One region of the Brachymonas sp. J145 genome, then DNA from elsewhere that is predicted to be linked to it. Evidence: predicted binding sites of a transcription regulator. Region 1 holds the regulator's gene; the other holds the start of a gene.
What was found. Region 1 encodes LexA, which represses DNA repair genes until DNA is damaged. Its sites were predicted from a motif close to ACTGTATNNNNATACAGT; they were not measured.

Region 1 (7,115 bases):
AGCTCACTACCGCCGATCTGGCGGCGCGTGATGCCAGCCGTGCGCTGCAGGCCACACTCGGCGAGGCCATGCACAAGGTGCTGGAATGGCATCGCCAGGGCGCGCAACCGCCGGATGCTCAACAGCAGCGCCAGTCCTTGCAGCAGCGCTACCAGCTGGACGCGGCGCAGGCAGCCCAGGTCGTGGCGCAGGCGCAAGGCATTCTGCAAGGCGATGCGGCCTGGGCCTGGGACGAGCTGCAGATCGACTGGCAGGCGAATGAAATCGACATTGCCTGGAAGCAGCAGGTGCTGCGTATCGACCGCCTGGTGCGTCGGCGTGCGCAGGCCGGTGAACCGGCCAGTTGGTGGGTGCTGGACTTCAAGTCCTCGCTGGCGCCGCAGGAGCAGGCCGCGCTGCGCCGCCAGATGCAGGACTACCGGCAGGCGGTGCAGGCGCTATATCCAGACGCGCCGGTGCGCGCGGCGTTCCTGACACAGGACGGGCAGATGCAGGAACTGGCCTGAGACGGGGGCCGGCCTCCGGGCTGGTCGCCTGTCATGATTTGTCACCGAATAGGCGCTTGCCGGGCAGGCCGGCTGCGCTATGCTGGGACTTTAGCTTGCAGTACCTTGAATCCCATCATGGATAGCCTTGCCTCCCCCATGCCTGCCGCCGCGCAGGATCACGCCGCCCGCATGCGTTGGCGCGTGGAAGAGATCGACTGGAACGGCATCGACCATGCCCGTATCGCCGATGATGAGCTGCTGTTCTATCTGTTGACCAGCGCGTCGTTTATTGAATCCGGTTCGGACCTGTACACGCGTAACCTGATTGGCCACTACGCCCGCTGGCCCGAGGTGGCGCAATGGCTGGGCGCGCACTGGGAGCAGGAAGAACTGCAGCACGGTCGCGCCTTTGCCGCCTACGTGCAGGCGGCCTGGCCGCAGTTTCCGTGGCAGCAGGCCTTCGAGGGGTTCATGGCCGAGTACGGCCCGATGTGCACGGTGGAAGAGCTGGATCCGGAGCCGGCGCTGGAAATGGCGGCGCGCTGCGTGGTCGAAATGGGCACCACTACCTACTACCACACGCTGCGCGAGCTCAGCGACGAGCCGGTGCTGACCGGCTTGCTGAGCCAGGTGCGCGCCGACGAGGTCAACCATTACAAGCACTTCCTCGCCTATTTCCGCCAGCTGTCGGCGCAGCAGCCGGTGTCACGCCTGCGCGTGGCGCGCGTGCTCTACCAGCGCCTGCTGGAACTGCGCGAAAGCGATTCGGATGTGGCACTGCGTCATGTCTGGGCGCACAAGGGGCCGATGTTTGCCAACGGTGCGCAGAGTTATGAGGCGATCAGCGAGCGCATCTACCAGACCGTGAGCCGCCAGTTGCCGGCCGATCTGGCGGTGCGCATGCTGCTCAAGCCCTTGCAATTGCCGACGCGGCTGGAGCAGTGGATTAGCCCGACGCTGGTGCGGGTGGCACGGCGGGTGGTGGCTTCGTGAGGCAGAATGAGAACTGCCATCTGGGTGATGGCAGTGATACAGCCAAGTGATGCGGGCTGGGTCGAAAGATGCCCAGTGTCATATGGCTGGATCACACTTCACGTGATACAGCGAAGTGATACAAGCAGGGGATAATGACCTGTGGTGATTCAAGGTGTTGAAAGACAACAGGAAATTGGAAAAGGGTGACGAGCCTTGACCCCGGCACTGGCTACACAGTTAGGGCTGCTTGGTTCCCCACCTGACCCGGTTGGCCGCTTCACCATGCGGGAAGGCCCGTCGCCCACCATTGTAGACCAGGATGCCCACTGTAACCGTAACAGGGGGCATCGATTGTCTGCTTCTGCGTTTACGAGGCTGACAGTTTCATCAATACCAGGCCGGAGACGATCAGTACGGCGGCGACCAGGCGCATGGCCGTGAGTGGCTCTCCCAGCATCACGATGCCGACGATGAAGGCGCCCACGGCACCGATGCCGGTCCAGATCGTGTAGGCAGTGCCAAGCGGCAGCGTACGCATGGCGACGCTGAGCAGCCAGAAGCTCAAGGCCATGGCGACCAGCGTGACGAGCGAGGGGGTGAGACGGGTGAAACCGTGCGACAGCTTCATGCTGGTGGCCCAGACGATTTCGAGCAGGCCGGCGAGCAAGAGGGCAATCCATGCCATGAGGGGACTCCTTTCCAGGGTGTGGTCGGGTCGTCCCGCAACATGTGCCCGGAATGGGGGAGGTCGTCCTCCTGCAAATGAAAATGGTAGCAGATCGCTCAGCGGCTGGCCAGCTGGCGGTCGCGGATTTCCAGCGCCTGCGGATTCACCAGATTGATCGGCTTGCCATCCAGCCAGGCCAGGATGCTGTCAAAGGCCTGGCTGAAATACAGCTCGTAGCTTTCCTGCTCGACATAGCCGATATGCGGCGTGCACAGGCAGTTTTCCAGGCGCAGCAGGGCCTGGCCCTGCAGTACCGGTTCGTTCTCGAATACGTCGATGGCGGCCATGCCGGGACGGCCACGGTTGAGTGCGGTAATCAGGGCATCGGGCTGCAACAGTTCGGCGCGCGCGGTGTTGACCAGGGTGGCGGTCGGCTTCATGCGCAGCAGGTCTTCCAGGCGCACCGTGCCGCGCGTTTCGGGCGTCAGGCGCAGGTGCAGGCTCAGATAGTCACTGTCAGCAAACAGCTGCTCCTGGCTCAGGGCCGGGGTGTAGCCGAGTTGTGCGGCCTCGTTGCGGGCACGATCGCTGCCGCCTACCAGGACCTGCATGCCAAAGGCCTTGCCGTAGCCGGCGACCAGCTTGCCGATCTGGCCAAAGCCCCACAGGCCGAGTGTCTTGCCGCGTAGCACGGTGCCGATGCCGAAATTGGGCGGCATGGAAGACGCCTTGAGACCGGACTGCTGCCAGACGCCATGGCGCAGATTGGCCATGTAGTGTGGAATACGGCGGCTGGCGGCCATGATCAGGCCCCAGGTCAACTCGGCGGCGGCGTAGGGCGAGCCGGTACCGGCCGCCACGGCAATGCCGAGGTCGGTACAGGCGTTGAGATCCAGATGGTCACCCACGCGGCCGGTCTGCACGATGAGCTTGAGGCGCGGCAGTTTTTCCAGCAGCGAGCGGTTGAGAGCGGTGCGCTCACGGATCAGGACGATGATGTCGGCATCTTTCAGGCGTACCGACAGCTGGCCGATGCCCTTGACGGTGTTGGTGTACACCTTGGCGTTAAAGGCATCCAGCTTGTGGGCGCAGGGCAGCTTGCGCACGGCGTCCTGATAATCGTCCAGAATCACAATGTTCATGCGCACATTGTGCACAAAGCTGAAGTAAAAACAGCGATGACAAGGCGCAAATTTGCATTCACTGCCGAAAGCTTGCAATTTGAAACACTTGCGGGCGCGCCCCCGATGTGTTGTCAGTTTCAGTCGTGGCTTGACGCGACAGTGAGGCGCACGCGACTGGCTATTGCCAGCGTGCGCGTGCCACTTCAGCCCAGACGCAGGAATTGCTCTTCCTGGGCCACCAGTTGCTCCAGCTGCTGGCATACCTCGGACAGCTTGCCGCTCAGGTAGAGGTGCTCGAGTGTAACTGCAGCTAGCTGACGCGGATGGCCGCCAGTTTGCAGGGCCGGTGTGCGGCCTGCGGCATACAGGCGGGAAGGCGGGCGGGTCGCTGCTGTGGCGGGTACCAGCTGCAGTGTGGCTTGAGACTGCTGGCTAGCCTGGCGCAGGGCCAGGCGGGCGGCCGCGCTGTAGGGCCGCGTTGCTGGCAGTTGCGGACGCGTCGCTGCGGTGGTGTTGGCTGGCTTGTAGGCCTGGCTTTCATCGCGCAGGATGGCCATGGGGCGCTGGGCAGCTTCAGACTGCTGGCCGGTGAACCAGTTGCGGATGGCCTGGAAGGTGGTATTGGCATTCATGGTGGTGCTCCTATGGGCTTGTGGTGACACATAGGCAGGATTGGGAATGCTGGCTGACCGCAAGGGTTGTCCCTGCCACCCGTGAGGCAGCATCAACAACGCCCGCCACCTTGTGGCAGCCTGGGAAAAGGGGTGTGCTTAAGGAATGTGCTTACATGAGCACGCTGTTGCGGATCAGGCCAACGGCCAGACCTTCGATGGCGAAGGGTTCGCCGGGCTGGACCACGATGGTGGGGTAGTCCGGATTTTCTGCGTGCAGGGCGATGTGGTCGGGGCGGCGCTCGTAGCGCTTGACGGTGACCTCGTCACCGACGCGGGCGACGACGATCTGGCCGTTGCGCACGTTTTGCGTGGCCTGCACGGCGAGCAGGTCGCCATCGAGGATGCCGACATCGCGCATGGACATGCCGCGTACCTGGAGCAGATAGTCAGGCTTGTGGGCAAACAGCGTGGGGGCGACGTGGTAGACCGTATCGACATGCTCCTGTGCCAATACCGGCGAGCCGGCGGCGACACGGCCAACGAGTGGCAGCGCCAGTTGCGACAGGGCTTCAAGCATGCCAGGCTGGGCATCGCCTTCGGGGTGGCGCAGGCGGATGCCGCGTGAGGTGCCGCTGACCAGTTCGATGGCGCCCTTGCGCGCCAGCGCCTGCAGGTGTTCTTCTGCAGCGTTGGCCGACTTGAAGCCGAGTTCTGCCGCAATTTCGGCACGCGTGGGAGGCGCGCCGGTATTGGCAATGGCCTGCTGGATCAGGTCCAGGATCTGTTGCTGGCGAGCGGTGAGTTTGATCGCGGGTTTCATAGTCTACACTGCCGGTTAGGGGTCTGGGGATGCATACATGCTGTTTGCACATACAGTACCTGTATTTTTAACCAGCTTTTTGCCTTTGGCAAGAGGAAATCGCCCAAATGGAAAAAATTGTTGTTTTGGCCACAGGTGGCACGATTGCCGGCGAGGCTGCCAGTGCGGCCGAAGCCGTTGCCTACCAGGCCGCGCAACGCCCGGTTGCAGCCCTGCTGGAGGCCGCGCAGGCGCTAGGCGACGGGCGCCATGCGCTGGAGGCACGGCAGCTAGTGCAGATTGACAGCAAGGACATGGAAATTGCTATCTGGCAGCAGCTGGCACAGGCCTGTGCCGATGCGCTGGCACGACCGGATGTGCGTGCCGTGGTGATTACGCATGGCACCGATACGCTGGAAGAAACCGCCTACTTCCTGCAACGGGTGCTGGCTGCAGCGCCAGGCAGCTGGCAGCAACAGGGCAAGGCGGTGGTGCTGACGGCGGCGATGCGTCCGGCCACGGCGCGCCTCAGCGATGGCCCGCAGAACCTGGCCGATGCCCTGACGCTGGCGGCAGATGCGCGGGCCTGTGGCGTGCTGGCCGTGGTGGCGGGCAAGGTGTTTGCTGCCAGCGAGGTCAGCAAGATCCATCCTTATCGGCTGGATGCGTTTTCTCCCGGTGATGCCGGCCTGCTGGCGTGGATGGAAGAGGGTAGCGTGCGCTGGCTGCGTACGGCAGCGCCCTGGCCGCAGGCGGATAGCCGCTTGTGGCGCCAGGTGCAGGACACGCCGGCCAGCGACTGGCCCTGGGTGGAGCTGCTGGCCAGCCATGCCTGCAGCAGTGCGCGCGCGCTACAGGCGCTGTTGCAGGCGGGAGTGCACGGGCTGGTGCTGTCGGGCACCGGCAATGCCACCCTGCACCACAGCCTGGAGCAGGCGGCTACGCTGGCGCAGCAGCAGGGTGTGCCGGTCTGGCGCAGCAGCCGCTGCCTGGCTGGCCATGTCGTGCCTGGAGCGGCCGCAGCTGTCCCGCTGGCGCTGGAGGATGGCTTGCCGCTGACGCCGGTCAAGGCGCGCATCGCCTTGTTACTGGATTTGCTGCTGAAGGCCAGTTGAGCGGATGCCGGTCAGCCGGCGGCATGCTGCAGTACCTGTTGCAGCGCTGGTCGCAACGGAGCCAGACAAGCCAGTTCGCGAATCCACGGTGCCAGTATGCGCAACTGCCGGCCTGGCATGACCGCGGTCATGTCCATGCCGACATGGTCGGTCTGCCCAGGTTGCAAGCAGGGCATGGGCTGGCTGTCATGCAGGCTGAAGTAGCGGTCGTGGATCAGGCAGGATTGCCGCACCATGCACCAGACCCGGTCGCGCAGGAACCACTGGTCGATATTGGCAGTTTCCACCGCGCCGGAGTGGTAGGCGAGCAGCATGGGTGCCAACGGCGGCAGCACTCCGGCCACGCCACCCCACATGCCGGCCAGCATCAGGTCGGTATGGCTCCACCAGTCGCGCATGGTGTGGAACCAGCGCCCGGAATCCAGCCATTCGCGTACTGCCTGCTCTTCACGGGGATTGATGACGGAATCGGCATCACGGCAGAGAAAATAGCCGACGCCCGGGTCATTTGCTACCTGGAAGCGCCAGCACAGGCGCTCGCGCAGGCTTTGCCCGGTCGGCTGCCGGCGTACGTCCACACCGAGCTGTTCCAGCGCTATAACGTAATCGGCAGGGACCGAATCGTCCAGGTAGCAGCGCAGCTCCCAGCCGGGGTAGATCACCGGTGCCATCAGTGCGTTCTGCAGCAGGCCCAGCAGGTAACGTGGCTGCTTGCCCCAGAGCGAGAAGGCGATCACGTGCTGCTTGCCGGACTGCAAGGCCAGCTCGGACGGCTTGCCAGCGGGCAGTTGCCAGCCAGGCGTGGCAGACGGCTGGGCCTGGTCCTTGATGCGCAGCGAGGTGCTGCCGGCCTCGCGTGCTTCTTCCAGTTGGCCAATACGTCGTAGCGAAGCGGCCAGCACGTCCCAGGCGAGTGCGTTGTCCGCCTGCAGCCGGGCAGCCTTGCGGGCATACTCCACGGCCTGTTCCAGCTGGCCGGCCTTGCTGCAGCAGGTCGCCATATTGGCCAGGATGGCCGGATCGTCAGGGCATTGTGCCAATGCCTGTGCCGTGATCGTGGCGGCAGACCGGTAGTCCTGCTGGCCGTAAAAGTAGTACGCCAGCTGCTGCAGCATGTCGACCGGCTTGGTACTGCCCAGGGTATTCAGGTGAGCAATCAGGGTCTGGATCGCTTGCGCCTGCCGACCCTGCAACCAGTGGTCCTGGCTGGGGTGATGCCATTTTTTTGGGTGCGATGTCGAAGCCATGTTGCCTGCAATAAAAAAGGAGCTGCAGGCAGCTCCTTGGGGTGTCAGATCAGCCGATCAGTTCGCCAGCGCAGCAAACGCAGCCT
Region 2 (7,115 bases), on a different contig from region 1:
CCTTGACGTTGCTGATGGTGGTGCCGGCTGCATTGATGCCGCCCTGGGTCACGCTCGGGCCACCATTGATCTCCAGGCCGTTGCTGGTGACCTTGGTGTTGCCTGCGGTCAGGCCCTCGTTGTTGATGACGGTGCCGCCGGCATTCACGCTGTCAACGTTCAGGTTGTTGGCCAGATTGAAGGTCGCCGTGTTGCCGATATTGCTGATCAGGATGTTGCCATCGATGTTGGTCAGCTGCACGGTATCGCCGGGCTTGACGTTGCTGGCGGTACCCGTGTCAGTGGCCAGGTTCCAGCCCTTGTTGGCGATCTGCTGCACGCTGTTGAGCTGGCTGACGTTGACCGCATCGGTCGCCGCCGTGCCGGCCGTCACGCCAGTGATCTTGCCACCGCCGTCGGCGTTGATGGTCACATTGCCAAACTTGGGCGAATCCGCCATTTGCAGCTGGATCGCGCCCGTTGCAGAATCGGTCACCGTCTTCAGGTTGGTGCCGCTATAGCTGCCTGCCGCCGATGCCAGGCCGCGGATCGCCAGCGTCTGGCCCAGATCACGGTGCTCCGTGCTGCCCTCGTTGCCACTGAAGTTCAGGCCATCTGTCTTCAGCTGGTTCAGCTGGCTGACGTTCACGGCATCGGTATCATCGGTGCCCTTGGCTACGTTGACGATCTTGTTGCCGGCCATGTCGGCACCCTGGTTGAAAGTTGCCGTGTTGTTCACCACCAGCGGGCCGTTCAGCGTTGTGCCGCCCGTCACTGTCAACGGACCACCGACATTCACCGCTCCCGTGGTGGTCAGCGTCGTGGCCTGCACGTTCGAGAACACCGGGTTATCTGCCATCTGCACCTGAATCTGGCCAGTCGCCTTATCGGCAAACGTCTGCACGTTCTTGGCCGTGTACGGTCCGGCTACTGCGGCATCAGCCGACAGGCCTGCCGCCACCTGAGTCGTCGCGCCAATGATGGGCAGCGTGCCACCCAGATCCTTGTGCACGATATTGGTGCCGGCGGCATCAGTGAAGTTCAGGCCAGTCGTGACCAGCTTGTCGGCCGTCGCATACAGCTGGCTGCCGTTGATGGCATCGGTGCTGGTGGCACTGATTTCACCCGCAGCGACGTTCTGGATGCGGCGCTCCTCGCCGGCTGCGCCAACCGACACCGCACCCACGCTGGTCTTACCGGCAAAGCCGCCGTAGGTGATGCCTTGCACCGTGGCCGTATCCACGGTCCCGGTCAGGCCCCCTGTCGTGGTGGTGCCAGCCGTATAGGTACGGGTAAGGTTGGCCGTACCTATGCCGCTGGCCGTACTGGCCGTGCTGTTGTCACCCAGATAGACCGAGTTCTCGGCCGTCTTGCCGTAGGGAACGGGTGTCGCGCCAGCAGTAGCCGAGTTATTGACGTTGCTGCCAAGAACATATGTGTTGCTGGAGTTGACAACGTTATTGTTGCCCAGGATGAACGCGTTCGGTGCCGCACTGGTGATCGCGTTGTTATTGCCGATCCCGTAGCTGCTGTCAGCGTCGATGTAGGTCGGGTCGCCGATGGCACCGGAGTTGTGGCCAGTGACCACGTTACCCGTGCCAATGCTGATCGACTGGTTGCCCAGCGCCTGCGCGCCCTTGCCAATGGCGACCGCTAGTGGTGCCTGCCACGGACATGGTGCCCAGGGCGATTGAGTCGTTGCCGACCGCCACCGCTTTCTGGCCTAGCGCCACTGCCCGATCAACGGTCAACGGTGCGGTCCCCGCCGCCATATTTGCACCGCTACCCAACGCAAGGTTGTCGCTGCCAATAGTGTTGGCACCCGCACCCTTGCCAATTGCGGTGTTGTAATTGCCAGTCGTGTTTCGTGCGGAGTTTTCACCAATGGCAATATTGCCGTCGCCAGTCAGGTGCGAGCCCGCATTGAAGCCATACGATGAATTGTTGTTGCCAATTGCGCCTTCGCCTGCGAATTCGCCTACACCAACGTTGCGATCTCCCTTAACAAACCAACCACTGAACAAACCCAGGCCGACGTTCGAACTGCCGACTGTACTTCTGCCGGCAAGTTGACCGACAAACACATTGACGTCGCCGGTGGATGGGCTCCCTGCGCCATTTCCAATGAAAATGCTATGGCCTGGTCCTGGCATGTAGTGGGAGTACCCGGTAGGAGCCGCATTGACGTTCGAACCGGCGTTCATGCCGATTGCGACGCTCTCTCCAGCCACCTGGTTTCGGACATTGGTGGTATCGGCAAACAAATTGCTGCCTGTCCCGTTGCTGCCGATGGCAACGTTGGTCCCCGTCCCATAGATCGTGTTACCCACTTTCCAGCCAAGCGCCAGGTTGACATGGGAATGTGTGTCCATGCCGGACTGCGACCCCACTGTCGTCGAACCAACGCCGCCGGCTAGCGAGCTGGTACCGATCGCCACGCTGCTATGCGGCTGGAGGTTGTCGATCGCATAGGTCTTTGCACCATAGCCAATTGCCGTCGAACTGGTTGCTGCGGTGATTGCCCCAAAGCCGATCGCAACCGATTTCTCGCCATTACCGACAGAACTCGGGTTGGACGGAAACGCCAGCTGGGTCTCGGCACCTCGTCCCAACGCGAGCGAGCCGTTCGTGTTTGCGGATGCCCCGTCGCCTATGGCGACTGCAGTGCCGCCGGAAGCCATCGCATTGACGCCGGCGGCTACCGAGTTCACGCCACTGGCACCATCGTTGTTGTAGTTGCCCTGAGGCACGCCGCCATCGTTGACGCTGTAGTAGTGCGTCTGCCCTGCAGCAATCGCCTGGTTGGTCGCCACGGCACTATCACCAGCCGCATTCGCCGCCTTGCCAATGGCGATCGCGCTGGCACCGGAAGCCGATGTCGTGCCGCCATTGGTCCTGTCTGGATCACATAGCAGGCTGCTCGCGCCGGTACCGATCTCGCACTTGACGACCGGTTGCGCTTGCACCGTCAACGGCAGCACAGCCGACAAAGCCACAACCATTGCCGACAGCAGCATCCACTTGCGCCCACCACCCGTGTCTTCCGGCGTCGACAAGCCCAAGACCGACCGGACCGCCTTGTGGCTCTTCTTGCCACGCGCCGACTCTATTTCCGAAACTGCGACCCAAGCGCCCAGCGCCTCATTCCAGACCGATTTATACGACTTGTTCATGTCTCCACCTCATCATTGACAAAGCAACCAATGCAGCATGTTGCATGCATCTATTTACATAAAAAAGTTATATAACCCCTGCAATCTTTTGCATCTCTTAACCAAGCTAGTCGGTTAAGTCTCAAGTGTGAAAAATGTCACAGTACAGACAGTTATCTCATTCTGATCTCCCCATTCTCCTGAACAACAGTCCCTGACAGGCCTAGCTTACTGGTTGTACACCTCCAGCCCCAGCGCCACCACCGTCGCCACCTCCGTCCCCACCGCCTCACGAAATTCACGCTCTGCCTGCGCCACGGCGCGCTCAAAACCACCCAACCAGGCCAGACCCTGCGGCGTGAACACGATCAGGCGCGCACGCGCATCGCGCGGATCGGGCCCGCGCTGCACGATGCCCCAGGCCTCGCACTGGTCCACCAGGGCCGCCATGGCCTGCTTGCGCATGCCGGCAGCCTCGGCCAGCTCGGTCAGCCGGTTGCCTTGCAAGGACAAATGCCGCGTGATGTGCACATGTGCCGCACTCACCTGCTGCCGCGCTGCCAAGTTGGACAGCGCCAGCGGCACTTCGGGATCGTGTGCCATCAGCTGCAGCACGCGTGCATCAAAGCGGCGCAAGGCTTCGCCGAGCAGGCGGCCCAGATGGCTGGCGCGCCAATCGCCCGTGGTATAGCGTGGTTCCTGCAGATAGTTAGTCATGCAAACTGCCCTTTAATCATGATTTTTTGATTCTACCCTCGCCTATACTCCTGCTCATGCATACATGCTGTATGTTTTGACATATAATACTTTTCACCTCATTTAACCAGGAGCATTCCATGAGCACGATTGATCAGGCAGAAAAGGCAAAAGCACTGCAAGCCGCACTGGCGCAGATCGAAAAGCAGTTCGGCAAGGGCACCATCATGCGCCTGGGCGAAGGCGAGCCCGTGCAGGACATCCAGACTGTCAGCACCGGTTCGCTCGGCCTGGACGTGGCGCTGGGTGTCGGCGGCCTGCCGCGCGGCCGCGTGATCGAGGTCTACGGCCCGGAATCTTCCGGCAAGACCACGCTCACCCTGCAGGTCATCGCCGAAATGCAGAAGGTCGGTGGCACCTGCGCCTTCGTCGATGCCGAACACGCGCTGGACGTGCAATACGCGCAAAAGCTCGGCGTGCAGCTGCATGAGCTGCTGATCAGCCAGCCCGATACCGGCGAGCAGGCGCTCGAGATCGTGGACAGCCTGGTGCGCAGCGGCGCGGTGGACCTGATCGTGATCGACTCGGTCGCCGCCCTCACGCCCAAGGCCGAAATTGAAGGCGACATGGGCGACCAGCTGCCCGGCCTGCAGGCACGCCTGATGAGTCAGGCGCTGCGCAAGCTCACTGCCACCATCAAGAAGACCAACTGCATGGTGATCTTCATCAACCAGATCCGCATGAAGATCGGTGTCATGTTCGGCAGCCCGGAAACCACCACCGGCGGCAACGCGCTCAAGTTCTACTCCAGCGTGCGCATGGACATCCGCCGCGTCGGCACCATCAAGAAGGGGGACGAAGTCGTCGGCAGCGAAACCAAGGTCAAGGTGGTCAAGAACAAGGTCGCGCCGCCATTCAAGGAAGCCCGTTTCGACATCCTGTACGGCACCGGCATCAGCCGCGAAGGCGAGATCATCGACATGGCGGTCGAGGCACGCATCGTCAACAAGGCCGGTGCCTGGTATTCCTACAACGACGAGAAGATCGGCCAGGGCCGCGACAACACGCGCGAGTTCCTGCGCGAGAACCCGGCGCTGGCACGCGAGATCGAGAACAAGGTGCGCGAACACCTGGGCATCAGCGGCATGGCGTCCGTCGCTACGAGCAGCGACACCGTGGATGGCGACATCACCGACGATGTCGAGGCCTGATCGCAGCCAGTCGTGGCGGGAGCGCTGCTGACATGCGCCCCGTCACCCTCTCGCTCAAGGGCAAGGCGCTGGCGCTGCTGGCAGCGCGCGATTATTCGCGTGCCGAGATGGAGCGCAAGCTGCTGCACTGGCTGGAACTGCGCGCCCGCGCCCATGCCGACGCGTTGACCGAAGCCGAACTCCAGCCCCCGGAAGCCGGCCTGGAGCCGGCAGAGCGTCTGGCCGCCATCCACGCCGTGCTGGACGAGATGCAGCACAAGCAGTTCCAGTCCGACGAGCGCGCCGCGCAATCGCTGGTCTATCGCCGTGCCGGCAAGCTCGGTACGGCACGCATCGCGCAGGAGCTGCGCCGCAAGGGCCTGGACGACAGCACCATTGAACAGGCGCTGGACACGCTCGAAGGCACGGAACTGGAACGTGCGCGCGAAGTCTGGCAGCGCAAGTTCAGCCAGCCGCCCGCCACGCCGCAGGAACGTGCGAAGCAGATGCGCTTTCTCGCCAGCCGCGGCTTTGGCGGCGATGTGGTGCGGCAGGTGCTGCGCGGCAGCGAGGACTAGGCCCCGGCTGCCGCTGGCAGCACTCAGTTCCGCACTTCGCCCTGCCCCAGCACCACGTACTTGAGCGAGGTCAGGCCTTCGATGCCGACCGGGCCACGCGCGTGGAACTTGTCGGTGCTGATGCCGATTTCGGCACCCAGACCGTATTCGAAGCCGTCAGCAAAACGCGTACTGGCGTTGACCATCACGCTGCTGGAGTCCACCTCGCGCAGGAAGCGCTGGGCGTGGATGTGATCGGTGGTGAGGATCGCTTCGGTGTGCTGCGAGGAATAGCGGTTGATATGCGCAATCGCCTCGTCCAGCCCGCCCACGACCTTGATGCTGATCACTGCTGCCAGATACTCGGTGCCCCAGTCCTCTTCGCTGGCGTCCACCAGTTGCGCCTGCGGCAGCGCGGCTGCCAGAATCGCGCGCGATGCGGCATCGCAGCGCATTTCCACGCCCTTGTCCTGATAGATGCGGCCAATGCGCGGGAGGAAATCAGCTGCCACGGCCTCGGCCACCAGCAGGCTTTCGGTCGCGTTGCAGGGGCTGTATTTCTGCGTCTTGGCGTTATCGGCCACCTTGACCGCCATGTCCAGATCGCAGGGATCATCCACGTAAGTGTGGCAGTTGCCATCCAGGTGCTTGATCACTGGCACCTTGGCCTCGGCGCTGATGCGTTCGATCAGGCTCTTGCCGCCACGCGGGATGATCACGTCCACGTACTCGGGCATGGCGATCAGGCGGCCCACCGCGACTCGATCGGTAGTCGGCACCATCTGCACCGCATCAGCCGGCAGGCCAGCCGCCTGCAGCGCCTGTGCCACCAGCGCCGCCAGTGCCAGGTTGGAATCGATCGCCTCGCTGCCGCCGCGCAAGATGCAGGCGTTGCCGCTCTTGATGCTCAGGCTGGCAGCCTCGATGGTGACGTTGGGACGGCTCTCGAAAATCATTCCGAACACGCCAATCGGCACGCGCATCTGGCCAACGCGGATGCCGCTGGGCTGCTCCTGCATGCCGCTGATGGTGCCAATCGCGTCCGGCATGGCGGCCAGCTGCAGGCAGCCTTCCTGCAGGGTCTCGATCACTTTCGGCGTCAGGCGCAGGCGGTCCACCATCGGCGCGCTCAGGCCGTTCTGCTCGGCGCGCGCGATGTCTTTTGCATTCGCTTCGGCCAGTTGCGCGCCGGCCTCGCCCAGCAGGCGTGCCAGTTCGCGCAAGGCGGTGTTCTTGTGGGCGGCGCTGGCGCGCGCCATCAGGGTGGAGGCAGCGCGGGCGCGTTCGCCCATCTGCTGCATCAGGACATGCACATCGGTACTCATGACGCTTGGAATCCGGAATAACAGGGAGGCTGCCAGCCCATCCGGCAACCTGGCCACAGGGGCCCATCCCTCCATGATAAGCTGCATGACGCATTTCCGTTAACGATCCCGGCCGGCAGCCCCGGCTGTCGCACCTGTTTGCCCATGCCTGAACGCATCGACCTCAACCTGCAGGACAGCCTGCAGGTCCTGCTGCAACAGCTCACCCTGGCCCTG

Region 2: recA (recombinase RecA) is a predicted target of LexA. The motif match lies at 3,915-3,932, and genes of this name have one in related genera.

Annotation. Positions count from the first base shown of each region.
Region 1 covers NZ_JAZDCI010000002.1:69,102-76,216, reverse strand. Annotated here, with positions in the region: gene V1261_RS02680 (UvrD-helicase domain-containing protein) at 1-506, shown strand, start outside; gene V1261_RS02675 (ferritin-like domain-containing protein) at 624-1,481, shown strand; RNA gene ffs (signal recognition particle sRNA small type) at 1,666-1,762, opposite strand; gene sugE (quaternary ammonium compound efflux SMR transporter SugE) at 1,831-2,148, opposite strand; gene V1261_RS02660 (D-2-hydroxyacid dehydrogenase family protein) at 2,247-3,272, opposite strand; gene V1261_RS02655 (hypothetical protein) at 3,458-3,886, opposite strand; gene lexA (transcriptional repressor LexA) at 4,038-4,688, opposite strand; gene V1261_RS02645 (asparaginase) at 4,796-5,782, shown strand; gene V1261_RS02640 (tetratricopeptide repeat protein) at 5,794-7,029, opposite strand; gene adk (adenylate kinase) at 7,087-7,115, opposite strand, start outside.
Region 2 covers NZ_JAZDCI010000004.1:46,399-53,513, reverse strand. Annotated here, with positions in the region: partial or broken gene V1261_RS05490 (beta strand repeat-containing protein) at 1-1,123, opposite strand, end outside; gene V1261_RS05485 (ESPR-type extended signal peptide-containing protein) at 1,569-3,152, opposite strand; gene V1261_RS05480 (MarR family winged helix-turn-helix transcriptional regulator) at 3,360-3,848, opposite strand; gene recA (recombinase RecA) at 3,968-5,038, shown strand; gene recX (recombination regulator RecX) at 5,071-5,595, shown strand; gene V1261_RS05465 (glutamate-5-semialdehyde dehydrogenase) at 5,619-6,899, opposite strand; gene V1261_RS05460 (mechanosensitive ion channel family protein) at 7,044-7,115, shown strand, end outside.